3 regions of the Gluconobacter sp. P5H9_a genome follow, and region 2 is predicted to be linked to each of the others. Evidence: riboswitches for the same ligand, from Rfam matches in the RefSeq annotation. Region 2 holds a riboswitch; each other region holds the start of a gene.
The links. A riboswitch is a leader RNA that binds a small molecule or an ion and turns the genes downstream of it on or off. The one in region 2 is predicted to bind cobalamin.
Positions count from the first base shown of each region.

Region 1: linked by a shared signal. The riboswitch ahead of KP708_RS02570 (TonB-dependent siderophore receptor) and the one ahead of KP708_RS12275 (TonB-dependent receptor) in region 2 are both predicted to bind cobalamin.
Region 3: linked by a shared signal. The riboswitch ahead of KP708_RS02455 (DUF1636 domain-containing protein) and the one ahead of KP708_RS12275 (TonB-dependent receptor) in region 2 are both predicted to bind cobalamin.

Region 1 is NZ_JACRVW010000002.1:118,553-126,323, forward strand. It holds gene glgP (alpha-glucan family phosphorylase) at 1-568, shown strand, start outside; gene KP708_RS02555 (CHAD domain-containing protein) at 619-2,115, shown strand; gene KP708_RS02560 (TonB-dependent siderophore receptor) at 2,427-4,544, opposite strand; gene KP708_RS02565 (fumarylacetoacetate hydrolase family protein) at 4,988-5,836, opposite strand; cobalamin riboswitch at 5,990-6,192, shown strand; gene KP708_RS02570 (TonB-dependent siderophore receptor) at 6,284-7,771, shown strand, end outside.
Region 2 is NZ_JACRVW010000014.1:48,591-56,361, reverse strand. It holds gene dapF (diaminopimelate epimerase) at 1-522, shown strand, start outside; gene KP708_RS12280 (MiaB/RimO family radical SAM methylthiotransferase) at 519-1,724, shown strand; gene KP708_RS12275 (TonB-dependent receptor) at 1,721-3,844, opposite strand; cobalamin riboswitch at 4,064-4,271, opposite strand; gene ftsY (signal recognition particle-docking protein FtsY) at 4,385-5,350, shown strand; gene KP708_RS12265 (hypothetical protein) at 5,365-5,826, opposite strand; gene KP708_RS12260 (protein kinase domain-containing protein) at 5,823-7,771, opposite strand, start outside.
Region 3 is NZ_JACRVW010000002.1:91,398-99,168, reverse strand. It holds gene cobN (cobaltochelatase subunit CobN) at 1-1,234, opposite strand, end outside; gene cobW (cobalamin biosynthesis protein CobW) at 1,239-2,291, opposite strand; gene KP708_RS02455 (DUF1636 domain-containing protein) at 2,288-2,701, opposite strand; cobalamin riboswitch at 2,822-3,060, opposite strand; gene cobU (bifunctional adenosylcobinamide kinase/adenosylcobinamide-phosphate guanylyltransferase) at 3,098-3,658, opposite strand; gene cobT (nicotinate-nucleotide--dimethylbenzimidazole phosphoribosyltransferase) at 3,704-4,747, shown strand; gene cobS (adenosylcobinamide-GDP ribazoletransferase) at 4,744-5,511, shown strand; gene KP708_RS02435 (CbtB domain-containing protein) at 5,678-5,902, shown strand; gene KP708_RS02430 (CbtA family protein) at 5,918-6,655, shown strand; gene bluB (5,6-dimethylbenzimidazole synthase) at 6,659-7,297, shown strand; gene KP708_RS02420 (histidine phosphatase family protein) at 7,287-7,771, opposite strand, start outside.

The DNA of each region.
Region 1 (7,771 bases), on a different contig from region 2:
GGAACTCTACAGACTGTTGGAAGAGCATGTTCTTCCTGAGTTCTATGAACGCGATCCCAGCGGAATACCGCGCGCATGGGTGGCGAAAATGCGCGAAAGCATGGCGCGCCTGACGCCTCAGTTTTCCGCAAACCGAACGGTTCGCGACTATACGGAGCAGTTCTATCTAACAGGCGCACAGCGCTACAGACGTCGCTTGGCCGAACACGGGGAGGATGCTGGAACAGTTCGGGACCAGCAGAAAGCCCTCTCTGCCGGTTGGAGTAGTCTCAGGATCGGTGAGGTTGTCATTCCCGAGAGTGGGGGAGAACAGAAAGCTCATGCATTCATTCATCCCGGTATGCTCGACCCTGCTTTGTTCAGTGTTCAGTTCTACGCCAATCCGCAGAATGGTCATCCACGCATCAAGTCCCTGACACAGGCAGAACATCTTCAGGATGGTTGGATTGCCTATACTCTTGAGACAGAGCTCCCTGCGCCTGCGGCAGAGTGTACGCTACGGATCATTCCAGCAGCAGACATTCTCAGCGTTCCACTGGAAGCTCCTTTTATCCTCTGGCAACGTTAGGGCATGAGGGCTTACGCTTCATGAGTGGTCATGCTGGAGGGGAAAGAACAATGATCCGAAGCCTTTTGCCGCAACGTTTGACATTTCGCTTTCTGCCAGAAGCATGGCCTCTCATTCGACATCACCCGATTATTGCTCCATCGTTGAAAAGTGTCAGGCCTCGCCATCGGGTCTGGACGTTCCATGACACGGCATCGGGTCTGCTGTCTCGCCATGATTGGGCGCTGTGCACAGGGCGGGAAGGCCGTTTTTCGGTTCAGGGGCTGGAGCCTGTAGCATGGTCTGGCTTACCGAATATGAAGTCTTCAGAACGATGGGTCTGGTCCAGGAAGGGATTACGTCCCGAGACAACGCTGCTTGAAGCCACTCCGGCTGCGAACCTGGATCTTTCAGGTGCATTGCTCCCAATATACCGATCGGATTTCTGGCAGTTACAGGGGGAGCAGGCGTCTGATGATCACACCATCAGGATTACTCTATCTCGCGGATCGGTGCAGGCTGGAGAATTGGCGGAAGCTGTTTGTACGCTGGATCTGAGGCTGGTCAGAGGGGATGTGCGCAGTCTCTACGGCATGGCGCAGACCCTGAATGATCTGCCCATTTGGCTGACGGGGGAGACCGTTCCTATGAGGGGCGTCCGGCTGGCAACAGGCCTCTATCCCGATGGTGCGATGGTTAAAGCTCCTGTCTTTACAGGTGATGTAACTGTTGGGGAGGGCTGGAGCCAGTCTGTCCGAGGGCTTCTGGCGGCTTTTCTGACTCTTCAGCCATCAGCCGAGCAGGGAAGCGTCGCGGGCGTTCACCAGATGCGAGTGGCTCTTCGGCGGCTACGGACAATCCTGAAAGCCTTTCGCCCTCTGTTTTCAAAAGGCGCGTTTGAGAATGAAGCGAGGGTGTTGCAGAAAATTGGACGATCTCTCGGGAATGTCAGAGATTGGGATGTTTTCCTGACCGAGATTGTACCTAACCACCTGACCGAAAAGGCTCGGGCCGAGTTTAGCCAATTTGCAGAAGAAAGACGATCAAACGCTTTAGGGCAGATGCGGCAGAATTTGACTGATCCTCGCATAACTTCTGCACTGCTTTCTTTGGCGCAGAGTACGGAAGATCCCGCAACTGTCTTTGGGCCAAAACTTACCGGAGCACTTTTGGAAGATCATGCGCCTGTTTTGCTGGATAGAATGGCGCGCAAGGTCCAGCATCGGGGGCGTCATATCGGGAAACTATCAGACCGGCAGCTTCATAACGTCCGCAAGGCATTGAAAGGGCTGCGATACAGTATCGAGACTGTTCTTCCCCTTTATAAGGGCCGCCACCTCGAAACCTACATGAGCCATTGCAAGGATTTGCAGGAACTGTTCGGTCGTTTCAATGATGCCGCAACAGCAGAGGCCCTGGTGAACCAGGCGATCAGTGAAAGGCCGGATCTATCCGAGGCAGGGGACGCGATCATCCAGGCTGCACATCAGGATCGGAAGAAGATCCTTAAGAAACTCCCCAAACGATGGAAGAATTTTTCGAAAGATGCCCCGTTCTGGTGCGAGTGAGGTTATTTCCTTGTGTGTAGCGGAAACCCTTGGTCATGCTCTGGCTTATGATTCTCAGAGGCGGCCGACGAATATGGCTGATTGCTGCCGGGAGTAAAGATCATGGAGAGACGCTGGGTTTTTTTGACAATCATTGTCGTGGTTGCCGGACTTATCATGATATTATTGTGGTCTAGACAGACCGATCCTGGAACGACCGGACCGGATACACATACCGAAAAAACGGCCCCACAAGCTCTGAACGCGGTAGATCCTTACCTATGGAGCCCCGCCCATTTGCAGAGAGCTTATGAAGCCGCCTGAAATATCCCTCAGAAATTCGACCTGAGTGTGAACATGAAGTTCCGCGGCTCTCCATAATAGTTGTAGTAGTAGAGATTGCCCAAGCGCTGATAATAGCGCTTGTTGGCAATATTATTGAGCGTCGCGGAGAGGGAAAGATACTTGTTCCACTGGTATCCCGCCTGAATGGATCCGATGATATATCCACCCTGCGTTACGGTGCGGTTTGTCCCGAAGGTACTGGTCTGCGCATTGAGGCCGCCGCCAATACTCCAGACGTTTTTCTGCGCACCGCGATAGGGTTCGAAACGGTAATGTGTCCAGAGTTTCCATAGATGTTTGGGTGAGTTGCCAGCATAGGTCAGGCCAGACTGTGTCGCGCTACCGTTATTGACGATCCTGTTATCGTTGTAGGTATAGCTGGCATTAATGTCCCAGCCCTCCAGGGGGCGACCGATCAATTCTGCTTCCGCGCCCTGACTGCGCGTCTTACCTGTGGCGACATAGCAGTCATCTATGCCACCAGGGCCACAGATGGCGCCGATTGTGCCGTTATATATAGCCTCATTTTTCTGGATGATCTTGTAGCCAGACAGTGTCATGCCGAGGTGCCCGTGGAAGAACTCTCCCTTGATGCCACCTTCAAGCTGATTGCCACGAACAGGCGCAAGACGTCCCGTTGTGTCAAAGACTGACTGGGGCGAGAAGGTGGAGACGTAACTGGCATACATTGAGATGTTGGGTCGCAAGTGCCAGACCGCGCCAATATAGGGCGTCAAAATGCCTTGCTGGTCGATATCTGTGTTGGTTCTGCCCACATAGGGCGAGATTCGACGTGTCTTGCTGACGTACCCGCTAACGCGTCCACCGATCAGGAGAGCAAAGCTTGAGATCGGTTTGATCTGCGCCTGACCATAAACGCCCCATTGTGTGGACGGCTCCCAATAGCGATTGGTGATTGTAGGGAGGGCAAGGGACGGGATGGCATTGTTGGCACTGATCGGGATTCCAGCCAGGGCCGTATAGGTGCGAGAGTTTGCACTGGCGCCGCCGCCTTCATAGAGGTAACGGTCATAGTTTGCTCCCATCATCAGGACGTGTTTCTGTCCAAAAAGATGAAGAGGCCCAGTGACGTAGGCGTCCAGACCGTCATTGGTCTCATCATAACGTGTGTTGGCCGCGACGAAATTTCCGCTCTTTGCACCGGCATTATAAGCGTTGAGATAAGCGTATTGCAGCGTCGTGGCCGCGATCCGATGACGGTAGTTGAAGCGCCCGCGCCAACCATGAGAAAAAAGATGTTCGAGTTGTGCCTCGACTTCTGTCATGGGCACTTCGGATTTACCCCAGTTCGCGCCTATGAAGGTGCTGGTGGGTAAATCAAGATCTGCACCATTGCTGGCTCTGGGAAGGCCCATGTAGCGGGTGGTATCGTTGCTTTGAGACGTTACAGAGACTGTCAGTGTGTCGTGACGCGTCAGGTGCACATCCGTAACCCCATAGATCGTCCATCGCCGATCATAGGCGTTGCTATAGAACTGATTACGGTCTGTTCCTGCGACGACCAGTCGGGCCGAGACGATTTTCGAATTCACGACGGGGCCGCCAATATCAAAAGTGGCGTGATAGTTGTTCCACGAGCCGGCAGAGAATGAAGCATTCCCCTGGAACTGCTCTGTCGGGCGCTTATGAACGAAATTGACACTCCCGCCTGGTGTGCTGGAACCTTGCAGCATTCCATCCGGTCCCCGAAGGACCTCAATCCGATCGTAGATGGACAAATCGTATTGCTGACTGAACGTCAGACCGCTCATGGAAGGAACGCCGTCATACTGAGCCTGAAGCGAAAAGCCACGGGCTGTATAGCCACCTGTTCCATCACCGTACATGTTAACGTTGACACCAGCGACCTGTTTGAGAGCTGCATCAATCGTATTGAGATTCTGGTCCTTCATCTGTTGACTGCTGAGAACAGAGATGGATTGCGGAATATCCATCGGTTTGAGAAGCATCTTGGTCGTGGAGACCGCGGAAACCGTATAGGTTCCGGTGCCGTCTGTGGACGCATTGCGTCGATGTCCCTGTACAAGAAGCTGTTCAATGCTACCAGGCGTATTATCTTCCTGCGCAACGTGTTTGCGCTGCACATTGTGAGACTGTTTCGAAGCGGAACGTTCCTCTGCGTTACTCGTCGCTAAAGATGATTTCTTGCGTGTATCTGGCGAACCCTCATCAACTGCAGCAGCGAAGGCACCATTGCATGTGCCTGAGAGGAGGAGCGCCGTAAAAAGCATTGGACCAAAATTTGTACGTTGAGGAACGTTCGACGCTGGAAGTCTCATGGAACGGGCTAACTGCCTCCGCTGGAATGAATTTTCACGGGAATTTCAACCGAGTTCCCGTCTTTCTTAAAGTTACAAATGATATTCATTCTCAAAAACTTCAATCTTTAATTCACTCAAATTCGCAGTTGTTACATTCAGCGCAGCTTTCCTGCCACCTTGAGCGGGCAAGTATTTTCTACAAAAAAAGAATTACGAAAGCGGATGTTTTTTCAAGAATCGTGCTGTGTGAAAGTCTTTCTATCCGTTCAGGCGTGAGTTGACCTCACCGTCTGCCTTTGAATGCCAAGCCCTTCGATTTCCACTTCCAAGACATCCCCCGGTTCGAGATAGACTGGGTGAGGCTTGATGCCCACGCCGACGCCCGCAGGTGTACCTGTTGCAATGATATCGCCTGGCATTAGTGTCATGTAGTGGCTGACATGTGAAATGATGCTGCGGACGTCAAAGACCATGTTGGAGGTATGTCCCGTCTGTCGACGTTGTCCGTTGACATCTAACCGCATGGAGAGTGCTTGCGGATCGACAATTTTGTCAGCAGTCACAAGCCATGGTCCCAAGGGTCCGAATGTGTCGCAGCCCTTGCCTTTGTCCCACTGGCTTGTCTGCATCTGAAATGAGCGTTCAGAGACATCATTGGCGACACAATATCCCGCCACATGCTCCAAAGCCTTCTCCGGGGAGACGTAGGCCGCTTTCGTGCCAATAATGACTGCGAGCTCGACTTCCCAGTCCACTTTGGTGGCTTGTTTAGGGATCAGGATACCATCGCTCGGACCCGTCAGGGCAGAGATGGCTTTCATGAATACGATTGGCTCTGAGGGGAGGGGAAGGCCTGCTTCCTCGGCATGATCCCGATAGTTCAGGCCAATGCAGATGTACTTTCCGGCACCTGAGAACGGAATACCGTAGCGTGGTGCTTCTGAAACGACAGGGAGAGTGTTCGGATCAATGGCCCGTAAGGCGTTTAGCTGCTCTGGAGACAGGTGGGCAGCCGTAATATCAGGCAGAATCCCTTTGAGGCTTCGCAGCATGCCAGTGTCATCAATGAGTCCAGGTGTTTCCTGATCCAAGGGACCAAAACGACAGAGCTTCATCCTGCGACACTTTCTGTCCAGAGTGGGGAAGCATGAGATTAGGCATGTTTTGGTTTCTCTTCCAAGGATTGAGGGGCCTCCATTGTTCAAATTGATAACTTCAGTTATTGATATGTTATAACATACGTGTTTGACTATATGGGAGTTTCGGTTATGCCCCTGCTCAATGATGGTTCCCCGGAAGGGGATGAAAAGGGAACGCAGTGAAATGCTGCGGCTGCCCCCGCAACTGTGAGCGGTGAGGCTGATCACGATGGGTTCCGGGAACCCGGCCACTGGGGCGTTAGCCTTGGGAAGGCTCGCGATCTGCCGATGATCCGCAAGCCAGGAGACCTGCCATCGAAAATGGTCATGGACGAAGCGAAAGGGCGGGGTGCACCGGACGCAGCAGGATGGTTCATCCTGCTCATCGTAGTGACGCATTGTTGAGTGAAGTTTGCGTTATCCATGAGGAAAATCAGTTTTGTCGGTGTGTTGCCCGTTGCGGCATTGACCGTTTTTCAGCCTGCGTTCGCCCAGACAGAAGACGTCAGGAAGGCGGCTGCCAAAGCGAAAGAAGAACACATTACGGCGCACGGTCGGGCGCAGCCGCTGAAGGATAGTGCTGTTATCGGGGGCAGGCTCGGGCTGGCGGTTCAACATAATCCTGCGACGATCAATATGATTCAGCGCAGCGTGATGGAGCAGCGCGGTTATGTGCACGCTGAAGACGCCGCAGACAGTGCACCGGGTGTTTCTTCCGGTGGATCTCCAGGAAGTCCGGCGCAGATGATGATGCGTGGCTTCAGCGGAAATCAGGTTTTGATCCTGAGGGACGGAATTTATTACGGCCCGACCACGATGGTGAACCGTCCGCTCAACAGCTTTAATCTTGAGAGCGTTCAGGTTCTCAAGGGGCCGTCGTCTGTTCTGTACGGGCAGGGCGCTGTTGGCGGCACTGTGGATATGCGAACGCGTGACCCTGCGTTTGATGGGCCGCATGCTAATGCTCTGGTATCTTATGGCAGTTTCAATACGTGGAATGCTGGCGTGGGCGGTTCGGTTCCCATTACTGACACGCTGGCCATTCGAAGTGATTTCAGTCGTACCTCGTCTGATGGATACGTTGCTGGCGCAGATCCACACAGCAACGATTTCACGACAACGTTGCTCTGGCACCCTTCGAAGAAATTCACAGCCCGCTTTGGCGTCGACTATCTGACAGATCGCTTGTCGACGTATTATGGAACCCCTTTGGTCCCGCTGGCTCAGGTCCATGATGGTGTGGGCGGCCTGCTGTCGTCTTCCAAGGGATTAGGCGTAAGCCGATCATCGCTCTGGCGGTATTACAATGCCAAGGATGCAAAAGCTGGCTCGGTCAATGTGACCCCGACGCTCTATCTGACGTGGCAGCCAACGGAGAACATGACGTTCCACAATAAGACCTATGTCCTTTACGCCAAGCGTAACTGGAATAACGCTGAGTCCTACAGCTATATCGGTTCAGCCGGGCAGACGGACGCAGCCGGAAACGCCATCGCACCCGGTCGGGTCGGCCGGGATCGGTTCTATGTTTATATGAACCAGCATCAGGTGGGTGACACGCTGGATGGTCAGTTTGATTTTCATGTTTTCGGAATGAAGAACCGTCTGGTCGTCGGTGGAGACGCGTATTATGTGCGGCTCATCCGGAACCGTGGTTTTCCAGACGCGACATATGCAGACAGCGTTTCTCTGAGTAGCCCCGAAAGCACGGCCGGGGGGAGTTTTGCTGGTGAGTATCCATATACAAAATCTCCCACAACCATGGTGGACGCAGGCATCTTCATGGAAGACGTCCTGACCGTGCGGGACGATCTGCGTGTGGTGGGTGGATTTCGTTACGACTGGCTGAAACTGGACCGTCAGAATTATCGTCAGTCCGGTGCGTTCAATCCTGCGACAAGCTTCAAGGGG
Region 2 (7,771 bases):
CTCGTTGGTAACAATCCCGTTCTCCAGACCCGGGCCGGACTTCTCCTCACGTCACAGGATGGCGATCGCATCACGGTGAATATGGGCGCTCCCCGAACTGGCTGGCAGGACGTGCCGCTGTCCAAGGATTGCGACACACTTCACCTGCCCCTGCATGATGCAGCCGCCTGTTCCATGGGAAATCCTCATGCAACCGTTTTCGGCGACGTATCGCGCGCAGAAGACCTTGGCCCCTCTCTCGAGAAGTCTCCGCTTTTCCCGCAGCGCGCCAATATCGGATTTGCAGATCTCATCACGCCCGGCCACATGCGCCTGCGCGTCTGGGAACGCGGTGCGGGTTTGACGCTGGCTTGCGGCTCAGGAGCCTGCGCTGCCGTGGTGAACGCCGTACGCCGGGGCCTGGCAGACCGGACCTGCCTCGTGACCATGGACGGTGGAGACCTGCAAATCACCTGGCAGGAAAACGGAGACGTCCTGATGACCGGGCCGGCCACAACCGTTTTCCATGGCAAGCTTCCGTGACTGCCCCTTCTATCCTGACATTCGGCTGCCGTCTCAACGCACATGAGAGCGACGGCATGGCGCATCACGCCCGTGGGCAGGATGACACCATCATCGTCAATACATGCGCCGTCACGACCACAGCAGAGCGACAGGCGAGGCAGGCCATCCGCCGTGCCCACCGCGAGCGCCCGGATGCAAAAATAGTCGTGACAGGCTGCGCGTCGGAAATTGACGCCAAACGCTGGATGGAGCTGCCCGGCGTGGTACGGGTTGTGCCCAACGCTGACAAGCTCAAGCCCACCACATGGGGAGACAGCAAGCCCGGCCTTCCACCGTCACGGCATGCCCGTGCTCTGCTTCAGGTCCAGCAGGGATGCGATCATCGGTGCACATTCTGCATTATCCCCTATGGCCGGGGAGACTCCCGCTCTACCCCAACAACAGAAGCTATTTCGAGAGCCCGCGCCCTGACTGAGGCCGGACATCGTGAAATCGTTCTCACGGGTGTTGATATTGCTTCGTGGCAAGGCACAGATGGCGAAGGTCTGGGCCGGATGTGCCGGACGCTCCTGCAGGACGTTCCCGCCATCGAACGCCTGCGCCTGTCGTCCATCGACCCTGTCATTCTTGATCCGGAAACGGGAGATAGGGATCTCTGGTGGCTTCTGGAAAACGAGCCCCGCCTGATGCCACATCTGCATCTATCTCTTCAGGCTGGTTCTGATCTCATTCTCAAGCGCATGAAACGCCGACACACCACCACGCAGGTCGCGTCCATGCTCCAGCATGCTCGCGCTCTCCGCCCGGATATTGGTGTTGGTGCAGATCTCATCGCGGGCTTTCCGACAGAAACAGACACGCTTTTCAACGAAACCCTCTCCTTCATCGAAGAGCAGGCTATCCCGTTTTTGCATGTCTTTCCCTACAGCGAACGCCCCGGCACACCCGCCGCCCGAATGCCCGCTGTGCCCAACGGAGAACGTCAGGCCAGAGCAGGCCAGCTCAGGGCTGTCGGTGAGGCGAACCGCGATACGTTTCTTGAAAGGTTCATTGGCCAGGCGGTGGACGTCCTGATCGAAACACCGGACCGCGGTCATTCTCCCGAATTTGCGCCTGTGCGCTTTGCAGACGATGCTTCCTCCCCAACCAGAGGAAGCATCGTCCCGCTTTCGATCTACGGTGTGTCAGAAGGGCATCTTCTAGGACGCAGCCCTCCCTAAAAACCTGCGGTCAGGGCGAAGCGGGCAGAAACCGGCTCCAGCGGATGACCTGTTGCACCGCTCTGCACAGCAGAGGTCGGTGTAAGACGATAGTCATACGCATATTGTGCCGCATAGGCATGCGTATTGAAGACGTTAAAGACGTTTGCTTCGAGTTTCAGATTTTTGGTGAAGCGATAGCCAATATTCAGATTGAGTTCCTGATATCCCTTGGAACGCAGGCTGTTATCCTCCACCAGCGGATATCCCCCAAGCCAGCGTACCTGCAAACCGCCATACCAGGGGCCTCGATCTGCAAGGATGCCGAATGACCAGACGAAATTTGGGGCATTCGTCACGTACCGACCATCAATTCCATAGCTGGCCAGATCTGACGCCTGATAACGTGCTTTCGCAAAGGACAGATCCGTATTCAGTTCAAGCCAGGTAACCGGATTATACTGTGCGGAAAACTCAATTCCCTCCCGACGACTGGCAGGGCCAGGAGAGGTGACACCAGCGTCGCCGTCGTAACTCAGCTCCGACGCAAAATCGATGATGAAGGCAGCCGCCTGCACATTCAGATGACGGAGAGGCGTAGTCCGTACACCGATTTCACCGCTGACAGCCGACGTCATAAGAGGAACTTTAACCGACCCTTTGGCAAATTCGTCTGACGCATAAGAACCAGACACTGAGCGGAAATCGTTGGAGTGGAAGCCTCTTCCGCCACTCAGATAGAGTTCGGTTTTCTTCCAGGGGCCAAATACCAGACTTCCCTTGGGCTGAAACAGCCACTGATGCTTTCTGGTCAGGCTACCGTCGACAAGATTTTCGTCTGTACCACCCTGATAGTCTTCACGTAAACCAACAACCATTCGAAGCCAGGGTAACCAGTGCGTCGTGTTCTGGACAAAAAGACCGACAGCTCCAAGATCGATGTTATCCCCGTTACACAGGTCAGGCACCGTGCTCTCCAGACTGGATGGGCACTCCGGCAGCGTGACACGCTGGTGGGTATGGCGACGATCCACATACAGAAAGTCGTAACGTCCCTGAACGCCAACCTGAGTGTCAGTCCGGATACGGCCCACATGGTCCTGTCGGAAATAGACACTGCTTCCGCCAAGCGTAGTTCGTGTCTCGTCCTGCTGCTGCTGATCTCCGTTTACTGGGTCATCCAGGTAATGCGTGAAGTTGTTCCAGAGCGTCAGCCGGTCATGAATGGCAAAAGCACTCGTAACCCATTTCCAGTCATCGCCAGCAAGATGATAGTGCGCTGACAAACTGTAGCGCTCCGAAAAGCCGCCATCGGTCGGGTCCAGAGAGCCATAGCGGCTGATAAGCCCTTCCTTGTAGGCCGCCACCGGTTGATCGTTTGTGGCCCTCCACTGACCACGATAAAACATCCCCGTCAGGTCAAAGCCTTTGGTGGCGGTTCCGTGGGTGTAATGCGTCAATGCACGGATGCTCCGGGCATTGTCCGGATATTTCCAAGGGCCGTCTGAATGAGAAATATTGAAGGCATTAACCCAACGATCGCCATTAGCAAATCGTGCCGTACCGCCAATGTAAGCCCGATAATCCCCTAGCGTTCCGGCACTCAGGCTAATTTGACGGGCGATGTGATCTGCCAGCTTCATGTGATCGGAACCGGCCACACCAAAATCCCCGATATCTGCGTGAAATGGCCCTTTGGTATAATCAATGCCTGAGAGTGTTTCGGGTATCAGGAAATTCAGATCCGTGTAGCCCTGACCATGCGCGTTACTGACGCCATTGACCGGCATGTCATCAACAAATGTTGCCAAGTCCGTGCCATGATCCAGATTAAAGCCCCGCAGCAGGAATTGATTGGCCTTTCCCTCCCCGGAATGAGACGTCACCACCAGTCCGGGAACAGCCTCCAGAATTTGCCCCACGCGATACGCAGGCCGCTGCTGGATTTCACGTGCGGTCAAAGATCCTTCACTCGCCGTGTCCGCTCGTCCCAGAAGATTACGGCGGGAGGCCATGACACTGATCCGCTCCACCGGATGGTTTTGCGCCGCAGAAGTGGTTTTCTTTTCCAGATGTCCGGATGCTTCGACTTTATCCGTATCAGACGCCCCTTCCGCAGCAACTGCCAGTGTAGGCCCCATGAGCAAGCTGCTCATCACAACGGACACAGAAATAGTCGATCGTCGCCAATTGCAACGACGCTTTTGAAAAGGAACAGCACTTCGCCTGAAGCGCTCTTCCGGTAACAGTACAGTCATATGAGCCCTGCTCGGTATGACAGGAACAGGGCAGACACGTTCGCAATCCGGCTGTCACAGAGGACTCCGGAACCCCACAAACAGCCGCCCCGGGCACCCCGCCGGTGGTTGAAATTGCATGGCAGGTCTCCTGGCTCACGGGTCTTCGCAGCCACCCTGTCTTCCCAGAGGCATAGGCACTCCAGTGACATCAGTTGGGTGACGGCTCGCCATTTACAGTTGCGGGGGCAGCGCCGGCCTTACACCGGACTTCCCTCTTAGCTTCACGCCACAAAACCGAGGGTGAAGAACCATACCGAAACACAAAAACTGAAACGCTTCCGTACTGTCAATGTCTGAAACACTCCTCCAAAGGCACGTTTGCCCTCAGGAAATCGACGCTACAGACTTGACGTTAGGCCTGACCTGTCCGAACTCCCGTGCATGGCTGGATTTTTCTCACGACTCAAACAGGGTCTTTCACGCTCGAGCTCACGGCTCGGAGCTGTGTTCACGCATCGCAAGCTGGACGATGCTGCTCTCGAAGAACTCGAAGACGAACTGATCGCGGCAGACCTGGGTCCTGTCGTGGCAGAGCGCGTTATCGAGAGCTTTCGCAGCTCCCGCTTTGGCAAGGACGTCACCAGTGACGAAATCCGCGATGCCCTCGCCGAAGAAATTGCGCGGGTTCTGGAGCCGGTTGCGATCCCGTTTGAGCCTGATCCGAAGAAGAAGCCCCATGTCGTCCTCGTGGTCGGCGTCAACGGTGTTGGCAAAACCACGACCATCGGCAAAATGGCCCGCCATTACAGCGAGGAAGGCAAATCCGTCATGCTCGTGGCGGGAGATACCTTCCGTGCTGCGGCGGTCGAACAGCTTCAGGTGTGGGGGCAACGCTCAGATGTGCCCGTTATCGCGGGAAAACACGGAGCTGATGCTGCTGGCCTCGCCTATGACGGTATCAAACGCGCGACCGAAGAGGGCAAAGACCTCCTCTTCATCGATACCGCCGGCCGCCTGCATAATAAGGGCGCGCTCATGGAAGAGCTGGCCAAGATCATCCGCGTCATGCAGAAATTCGACCCAACCGCCCCGCATTCCGTATTGCTGGTGCTGGATGCAACGACCGGTCAGAACGCCATTGAGCAGGTACGGGTGTTCCGTGAGCTGGTGAACGTCACAGGCCTGATCGTGACCAAACTGGACGGTTCTGCCCGCGGTGGAATTGTGGTCGCACTTGCAGAACAGTTCAAACTGCCCGTGCACATGGTCGGTGTCGGCGAACAGGCCGAGGACCTGCGCCCGTTCTCAGCTCAGGATTATGCGCGCGGTCTTGTGGGTGGCGCTACGGGAGATCTTGCCTCCCGGCTTGTCGAGAGCCCCTCAGAAGAAGAAACTCCGGAAAATTGAAGAAACAGGCCTCTTCAGGCCTGCCTCTCACTGTCTGAAGTCAGCCATTCCTCTCGCAGGGCGTCGATCTTCTTTTCGATGCTCCTGCGCTCCCTGCGAACGTAATCCGCATACCAAAGCCTGGCACCAATGGCAGACGCTTCCGCGACAAGCCACGCCACACCAACGGCCATCCAGTCCATGACAAGAAGCATTGGCTGCATAATTTGCTGGGTACAGGCATCCCAATCCCCATGCGACAACCATGCTTCCCTCAGGGGATGAACCATGACAGCCCCCAAATAAAACAGAACGATCATGATCCGCTGCCGATCAGCATCCGGATCGATTAATCGAAGCACGATCAGAGGCAGCAGCAGGACACCACCCACAAGCAGACTGCCCGGCACATAGGCCAGAAGCAGGCCAAGGAGGAGGCCGTGCCACCATTTGAAACTGGCCTCTGGCACGCGCAAACGCCCTGACTGGCGCGTCATTCACAAAACTCCAGCCAGATGCTGGCCATGGCGACAGCAATCCCGATCAAGAGTGAAAAGAACTCTCCAGCATTACGGGCCTGTTTTTCATGGACAGCTTTGCGGGCGGGCTCCTCCTCGAGAATTTTCTCAAGATGGGCAATCTCTGCTTCAGCCTGTCGAGCCAGTTTGCGATCATGCTTCAAACCCGCAGGGTCCGTGACGTTATCAAGAAATTTCGTAAGATTTCCTGCTTCCGCCAGCTGAAATAACCGGGCACGACGCTTTATTCTGGTCGTTCTGCTCCGCCACTGCTTGAGCTCGATTTCAAGCAGCGAAAGCGCCCGCTTTGCCACAGCACTGAGGGGTGTCTTGTCGAAACGTCGCTGGGCCGCAGCCATCAACGTCAGATCTGAAAGCCAGGACGGAAGACCCGCTTTCTGGGACTGCGCAAGTGGGATGATCCCCTGGCGCGCGCAATGACTTTCCATAAAAGTCCGCATCTGATCGTCCAGAAAGCCTGAACGCCCCAGGTCGTCGGCAGAAAGCTCCTGTTCCGAAACGTGCCTATTCAGCCATTGCAACAGACCCGCTGACAACGAGATCCGTTCTTTCAAACAACGAGACGACAGGCAGGGCTGATAGACATTCACGTCGTAAGGCACACGACGGATCTGCTCCATCCCCTTTGCACCTGTTCGGCGGGAATCAGTCGCGAGATCATTGATCTGCTTTGCCTGCAATGCGGGCAGCGAAGGAACATCAAACACTTCCGGACTCGTCATCAGGAAGCCGGCTATCCCACGGATATTGCGTTGCTCTTCAGGCGGGAACCGTCTGGCTTCGGCACACGCCAACATATGAGGAATGGCGGATGGCCAGAACCAGTGGCCAGCCCAGAACATTGGAGCTGCAGGGTCCAGAATGGCAATAGCCCGCGTCACGACCATCGTCGTCGGGTCTACGGCTTTGTTTCCGCTGGATGGCAAAAACGCAATCCCAGCCTGTTCGATCAAGCTCGACATAACTGACAGTTCCAGTTCGCGGTGTAACCACTGACTGACGATCTTTCGTTGAAGCAGAGACAGGAATTCATTGGGGTATTTCCCGGCATACCATGCCAGTGCCCGTGGCGTTCTGACCTCCGCCCCCCCAATGACCAGAGGCGAGCGCGCGGGAATATCAGACCGGATCGAAAACAGCTTGCTCGGCGCAATGGTTATAAGGTCATTGGGAGAAGGTCGGTTCTCGGGCCTGTCAGACAGCATGGCCTCCAGAAGGGAGACCAGGCCCGCGGGAACGTTATGTCCCTGCATGTAGGCCTCGGCAGAGCCCACTTCAAAACGTCGCTGTAGAATTTCTTTATCTGACAGGTCCCTCAGGGGCAGTTCCCCGATGCAAAGGGAGAGAACCAGTACACCCAATGAGAAGATGTCGCAGGCAATCGTCCCTGCCCCACGGGCCGTTGGATGACAAACTGCCGAAGACAACGGTTCAAACAGGACAGGCTGCGCTTCTGCATTGCAGGCAACCCCAAGCGGGCCAACCACCACCTGATGAAGCCCCTGTCCAACAAACAGATTATCCGGACGAATTCCACGACAGGTCAGCCCCATAGATGAGAGCTTCTCAAGAGCATCGGCAATAGGGCGTATAACCCCATCAATGATCTGGCTTTCAGACCAGACGCCAAGATTGTCTTTCAAGGACGGTCCGGGAGGGTGCGGACATAGCACCCAAAGCGAACCTTCATGATATTCATGGGCATGCAGCCCAATGACACTCTCATGTCGGAAAAACATAAGATCAGAAAAATGGGGGGACGGCATGGACGGTGCCAGAGCCAGCCAGGTTGAACCTGTGGCCGTAACGTCCTGAGCCACCCAGGCAGGACAGCCGCTGAGATCAGGTTGTTTCTGGCGCGTGTTCACCAGATAACGGTCTGCGATCAGCAGTTCGGGGCTGT
Region 3 (7,771 bases), on a different contig from region 2:
TTTTCGCAGCTCCACAGTCATACCCTGCCTGTTTCAAGGCCTTCAAGATGGATTCAAGGCTGGCAAAAGTATCTAACCCGACGGCGTGTGCAGTCTGTCCATCCGCACCGGGATAATCAGAAAGGACGATCGCAAGACGCTTCTCGCGCGGGAGCGTTTTTTTAAGCCTTGCCCATGCGAGAGCCTGCTCTGCGGCAGCGGCAATACCCTGTTGAAAGGGCATATGCCTTGCCGCATCCCCCGGAACTGTTTCGGATTTGAAGGAGATCGGAGACGAAGAAATCCGCCCATCAAGTTCTGGTAAAACGACCTGCATGGCGAGGTCGGACTGCGACAGGCCGCGTCCGCTCTCAGCCCATGCCGAGGCTGTCACACTAGGCTGCAAAATTTGAAGAACCGGAACAGCAGCAATATCAAGAGGAGATGCCCCCTCTTTCCCTCGCGCAGCAAAGAAAGTCGCGTTCAGAATAATGTCTGGCTGGGTTTCAATCAGGTGGCTTTGAATCCACTCGGCAACATCCGGGTTCTTCAGCGATGCGACATATAGAACATCTGTCGCGACCCCGGACTTTTCCAGTTCATCGGCAAGACCGTCAATCGCTGCTGTATCGGCAGCCAGAAGGTGAGCGCGGTAGAAAACGATTGTGCTTCTTAAAGGAAAATCCGCAGTCGTCTGGCGATAAATTCCAGCTGGGGGAAGCGCTGCGGGTTGTCCTGAAACGTCATCTCCATGTCCGGCAAGATGAGCCATGAGCAAAAGGGCACGACGCGCATTCTCAGGACCACCTTCCCTCAAAAACCCCGTGAGTCTGGAATGGTTTTCTGCTTCGACGCTTGACCACTCTTTAAGCCGTGCATCCTGGCGGGCATCTCCGGGCAACAGAGCCAGTGGAATGCTGTTCCTGCTACAAAAATTCCGGATTTCTTCCGCCCCATAGCGCCAGTAATCCACGCCACCCAGAAGCCGTGCGATGACGCAGCGAGAAGATGCTATGGTCTGCTCAACGTATAAATCGACCGACATGGGGTGTCTGAGGCGAGCAAGACTGACCAGCCGTAACGAAAAACCTGCACCGGTCGGGGTCTGCTCATTCAGACGGGAATAGGCCCTCTCAAGCGCCAGAAGATCGCTATCCGAAAAGGACAGAAACACGACGTCAGCAGGCGCATGACCGAGATCCTCGGCCACGTCCTGATCGTCTATTCCGTGTCGTTCCCGGACAAGCAGATGCATCAGGTCAGTCCGCCAGCAGTGCGGCTTCGATGGCTGCGCGGTCTAGGCCTGTCTGGCCAATTACGACGAGGCGCCCGTCCCGGCCTGCATCTGCGAGAGGCACATCAAATTCATGACGGAAACGGGTCCCGACCCCCTGCACGGCCAATCGCATTTTCTTACCCTGCACGGCTGCAAAGCCTTTCATACGAAGGATATCGAATTGCCCCGCAACCTCGCTCAGGCGTTTGAGTAACGCTTCAGCACTTTTCTGCTCCGGAAGGACCACGACGAAACTCTCGAAGTCATCATGCTCGTGATCATCTGCGCCATCATGATTGGACGGGCGCGCTTGAAGATCGTCTTCGGCACCGGCACCAATCCCCAGCAGAACAGCGGGGTCCAGGCGTCCCTCTACTGCGCGCAGCGTAATAACTTTCCGCGGCACAGCCTCTGTAATGCCCTTTTCAACCGCATCAATCCCGACTTCGTCCAAAAGATCAGTCTTGTTCAGAACAATCAGATCCGCCGCATTCAACTGATCTTCATAGACTTCAGCCAACGGATTATCATGATCCAGAGAAGGGTCGGCAGCCTGCTGTGCAGCAACAGCTTCCGGATCGTCCGCAAAGCGACCCGCGGCAACAGCGGGTGCATCCACCAGCGTAATCACACCATCAACGGTCATGCGGGTACGAATCCCGGGCCAGCTGAATGCCTTGAGAAGAGGCTTGGGCAGCGCAAGGCCAGATGTCTCGATCACGATGTGCTCTGGCGGATCAGGACGATCGATCAGAGCCTCCATGGTCGGAATGAAGTCGTCTGCAACCGTGCAGCAGAGGCATCCGTTGGTGAGCTCGACGATATCCTCGTCAGCACATCCTTCGATCCCGCAGGACCGTAGAATTTCACCGTCAATCCCAAGTGAACCGAACTCGTTCACGACGATTGCAATACGGCGCCCATCAGCCTGTGCGAGAAGATTTCGCAGAAGGGTTGTTTTCCCTGCACCCAGAAAACCCGTGATGATCGTAACCGGAATCTTGCGACCTGAGCCTGAAACAGTCTGGGACATCATGAAAGTTCCTGTGAAGCAGACAATGAAGATGGAAGTCGGGCGATAACCATATCAGAAAGCGATGCAGGTCGCTTTGACGGCATCACTGTTCCGGTTTTCGATGCTCGGTAAAGCTGAAGGTAAGCCAGCAGGTCAGACAGCTTTTCCGGACCAAGTTCACCTAGAACAAAAGTCCATTTTTCCGGCATGGAAAGCGTGGCAATACAGCCTCGGCTACAGGCTGCCATACATTCAACGGGCTGGACGCTGAAATCGCCTTCAGCAGCCTGGTCAAGCAAGGCATCGTAGAGCTGCCGCCCCTGAACAGGGTCATTCCCAACCGGTAGACCGCGACGACACGTCACACAGACGTGGAAAACTGGCGAAACGGATGACTGGCCCGCTTCAGCATAAGGCAGGGTATCTGCCATAGATTCGTCTCTCTTGCAGCCACAACGGCATAACAAAAGGCGCGATGAAAGGCCTTCGCAGTCGCGAAAGTGACACGCACATGATGGCGCGCCCTCACGGTCCGGGCACCCCGCCGGATCATGACACTTGGCTCAGATGGCAGGTCTCCTGACTCACGGCTGAGGCGCCATTAGCACCTCCTCTCCCACCGGGCCTTCCCAGATCGAAATCCAGTGGCTGCCTTTCCTGAAAGAAAGACTGGCAGGACAGAAAACCGTCCACAGTTGCGGGGGCAGTGCCGGGTTTGACCTATTTCTAAGGCCGCACCAGCTTCCCTTTTCATCCTCTTCTCAGAGGAACCATCAAACCCTCTCCTATCTCTGGGATGAAAGCGTGTCAAAGTCCGGGAAATGGGCTCATTTCATTTTCAAAGACAAACCCGCCGCCACGAACAGCACTTCTCCGGCGACTGCGGCGATCTTCTGATGAAGAAGACCCGCTTCATCGCGGAAACGCCGCGCCAGGGCATTGTCCGGGACAATTCCGAGCCCTACCTCGTTGCCCACAAGAACGGTCCGGCCTTTCCGTGTTTGCAACGCCTCGAGAAGATCTTTCGTCGCCGTGTGAATATTACGATCTTCCAGAATGAGATTTGTCAGCCATAAAGTCAGGCAATCAACCAGGACCGGCGCGCGCTGCTCGGCCTGTAAAACACCTGCGATATCAAATGGCTCTTCAACTGTACGCCAGCCTTTGTTCCCACGGGTGGTACGGTGCAAATCTATCCTGGCCTGCATTTCCTCATCAAAAGCCTGACCGGTCGCGAGGTAGATCCAAGGCGCCGGAAGGTCAGTGATAAGGGCCTCAGCGATCCGGCTTTTTCCTGACCTGGCGCCCCCGAGGACCAGTGACACATCCGGTAGTCCTGTTTGCATGATGGTCTGTGCCACAATGTCTCCTGCGCCTTCTTCTTGCATGGTCCCTGATAACAGCACAAAAGACCTCTCATGCCACCGCACATCATGCCCTCGCCCTGTCAGCCTCCTTTCGCCAGCATGGCAGAACTTCGCACTGCCTGCCTGACACTTCCAGAGCCCGACCCGAAAGTCGCCGCCTTGATAGCGGAGCGAGACACAACTCTGACCAAACCTCCCGGCAGCCTCGGGCGGTTGGAAGAGCTGTCCATTTGGCTCGGTGAATGGCAAGGCCATCAGAAACCAACGTTAGAACACGTTCAGATAACGATTTTTGCAGGCAATCATGGTGTGGTCCGTCGGGGGGTATCTCCGTGGCCTTCGGATGTTACGGCCCAGATGGGGTCGAATTTCCAGCGTGGCGGCGCAGCAATCAATCAGCTTGCCCGGAATGCAGGTGCGGACCTTGCTGTTGTGCCCGTCCGAAATCTAAAGGCCACAGCAGATTTCACAGAGTTCCCAGCTATGAGCAACGAGGAATTCCTTGATGCGGTCTCGGTCGGATACACCGCCGTATCCCCCGCGCTGGATCTGTTTTGCCCAGGCGAAATGGGTATTGGCAACACAACCCCCTCCGCCGCACTTTGCGCAGCACTTCTGGGGGGCACAGGCGCGGACTGGGCAGGACGCGGAACAGGTCTCGATCAGGCGGGCGTTAACCTCAAGGCTTCTGTTATTGATGAGGCTCTGTGTGCACACGCGGCGTCACTTAACGACCCCTTGGATGCCGCACGTTGTCTGGGTGGTTACGAACTAGCCGCCATACTCGGAAGTGTTCTGGCCGCCAGACACCATCGTATCCCGGTTCTGCTTGACGGCTTCGTCTGTACCGCAGCCGTGCTGCCATTGATCAAACTGACCGCCTCAGCACTCGACCACACACAGCTCTCGCATTGTTCCGCTGAGGCTGGTCACCGCAAGCTGGCAGATGCCCTCAGGCTGAAACCAATACTGGACCTGGGCTTGCGCCTTGGAGAGGGATCTGGGTCTGCCGTTGCCATTCCCATCCTCAGAGCGGCATTGGCCTGCCACAACGGTATGGCGACGTTCGCAGAGGCTGCCGTTTCCCAATCAGAAGTCTCCATTCAATGAGGCTTTGGCGCACCATTCGAGAAGACATCGCCTGTGGTGCGGGCCTGCTGACCCGCCTTCCCTTGGGATGGCTGCGCGTTAGCGGAGAAGGCTGGTCTCTGGCGCGGTCTGTCTGGTGCTGGCCCCTGGTCGGGGCGCTTGTCGGTATTCTCAGCGCATCAATGTTCTTGCTGCTGAGCGCCTTGAGTGTTCCCCCTCTGGTAGCGTCGGCCTGGAGCGTCGGCCTACAAGTTCTCTTAACCGGAGGCCTGCACGAAGACGGACTGGCGGATATGGCGGACGGCTGTGGTGGAGGCCATACTCCTGAAAAGCGCCTGACCATCATGCGCGATAGTCGTATCGGCAGCTATGGTGCGCTGGCTCTGGGCATCAGCTTGATCGTCCGCGTTGAGGCATTAGCAGCGCTGCCTACTGCAATGGTCATGCCGGCAATGGCTGTCACGGGAGCGCTCTCCCGCGCAGTACTCCCTCTTCTGACGTTCCTCACAAAGCCTGCTCGTGACAATGGGCTGGCACAGCAGCTCTCCAGCCTGACAAGGGATCAGCTGCTAGGCGCGTTATTTTCCGGCTTTTGCGTGACGGTGATTTTCCTTCCCGCACAACTGGGCCTCCAAACTCTTCTTGCCGCACTGTGCACGATGCTTGGAGTTCGCGCCGTCGCCCGAAAACTACTCGGCGGATATACAGGAGACGTGCTGGGAGCAACGGCCAGTTTTGCCGAGTGCGTTCTCCTGACAGTGCTGGCCTCAGCATGGAAAAGTTGACACTTTCTCACGAAACGCTACATCCTCTCTCCTAGCGGAAGCAGGGAGAAGCCGGCGCAAATCCGGTGCGGTCGCGCCACTGTAATGCTCGTGAAATCACGTTGCGAAGCCAGACCTCCTTTATCAATTTTCCACCGCAGAACGCGCTTTTCCAGCGGAGCCTATTATGAGCCAGAGCCTTTCCCCGTCCCACCTGCCCGCCAGCATCACCGCACCGGTTGCGCTACCGATCCGCACGCTCCTTCCATGGGCTGCCTTTACGGTCGTGCTCAGCCTTCTGCTGCTTTATTTTGTTGGTGCAGAACAAGGCGCGACGTCTCTGATTTCAGGGCATGCGGTTCATGAATTTGTTCATGATGGGCGCCATCTTCTCGGCTTCCCCTGCCACTAAACGCAGCATAGTTTCATGACAGGTCGTCTTTTGAGCCGCGGCATGATTGCCGGGATTGCTGCCGCATTGCTTGCGTTCGTGTTTGCACGTTTTTTTGGAGAGCCGCAGGTCAATCTTGCGATTGCATTCGAGAGCGCGAAAGACCTCGCTGCTGGCGATCCGCCTGAACCGGAAATTATCAGCCGAGGCGTTCAGGCCTCTTTCGGGCTTCTCACCGCTGCCATTATGTATGGCGCGGCCTACGGTGGCATTTTCGCGACCATTTTTGCTTTTGCGTACGGTCGCGCAGGCCGCTTTTCGCCGCGGGCCTTATCAACACTTCTGGCAGCCGCGGCATTCATTGTGTTCGTGCTGGTGCCAGACCTGAAATATCCTCCCAATCCGCCTGCTGTTGGCCTTCCATCCACCATCGGCCTACGAACCGGAGCCTATTTCGGTATGATCGCTTTATCGCTTTGCGCGGCAGCGGCATCCTATATGGTCAGCCGACCACTCATCCGGCGCCTGGGCCACTGGAACGGTGTGCTAGCCTCTCTTGGTGTCTTCATCATTCTGGTGGCCGCCGTACAAGCTGGCATGCCTGATATCAATGAAGTTCCAACAGATTTCCCGGCCACAGTGCTCTGGCGTTTCCGCGAGGCAGCCTTGGGGATGCAGATCGTTCTGTGGGCTACGATCGGACTGCTCTTCGGCCCTCTGGCATCCCGTGTCCTGACGGCAGGCGCTGACAAACCTATTGCACGCAACGGATAAACCATGACGGCACCAGCCTTTTCAGACGATTTCAGAAAAGATCTGGAGCGCCTTTTCACATGGCGTCGGGATACGCGACATTTCCAGCGGGACCCTCTGCCCGCATCGGTGCTGGATGATCTCCTGCATGCATCGACCCTGGCGCCTTCCGTTGGTTTGAGTGAGCCCTGGCGCTTCGTGCTCGTTGAAAACCCAGCGCGAAAAGCAGCCGTTCGGAAGAGCTTCGAAACCTGTAACCGGGAAGCCCTACAGGGATATGAAGGCGAGCAAGCAGCATCCTATGCGACGCTCAAACTGGCCGGATTAGATGATGCCCCGCATCATGTCGCCGTCTTCTGCGAAACATTCCCGGATCAAGGACATGGTCTCGGACGTGCGACCATGCCGGAAACAACGACGTGGTCCGCTGTGATGGCTATCCATACGTTTTGGCTGGCCGCAACGGCGGCTGGTGTTGGGCTGGGCTGGGTCTCCATTCTTGAGCCTGAGCACGTGTCAGACCTTCTCGATGCCGAGCCGGGATGGAACCTTATCGCGTATCTTTGCATCGGATACCCCGCAGCCCATGCCAAAACCCCAGAACTGGAGCGCATGGGCTGGGAAACAAGAAACCCGGACCGACGTCAGTGGATCAAACGCTGACGTAATAGAGCCTGCTGCTGCCCTGCGGCATTGAAGGTGCTAGCAGGTTGGCCCTCTCTCCTTTGGCAAGCCCATCAAGGAGACGAAGTGGGCCGCCGTGCGAAATCACTAATGCGGCCTCTCCAGCCTGAACGAGGTCTGCCCAGAAAGACTGCGCACGCTCCTGTAGCGCTCGCCCACTTTCACCTTTGGGGGGAGAAAACCCTTCAGGATCTTCGGCCCAGCTATCGAGAGCTACCCTTGGCACAACATTCCAAGATAGCCCTTCCCACTGGCCAAAATTCAGCTCCAGTAACCGGTCATCCAAACGCAGCGGCCACCCGGTCTGCGCCTCAAGTCTTCGCGCGACAGACAGACACCGGGCCGATGGTGACGTGTAGATGACTGAACAGCCCGCGCCCTTTGCAAGGGTCAGCAGGCCAGCGGCCTGGGCCTCCCACCCCGCTCTGAGTTCCATTTCCTGTCGCCCATAAC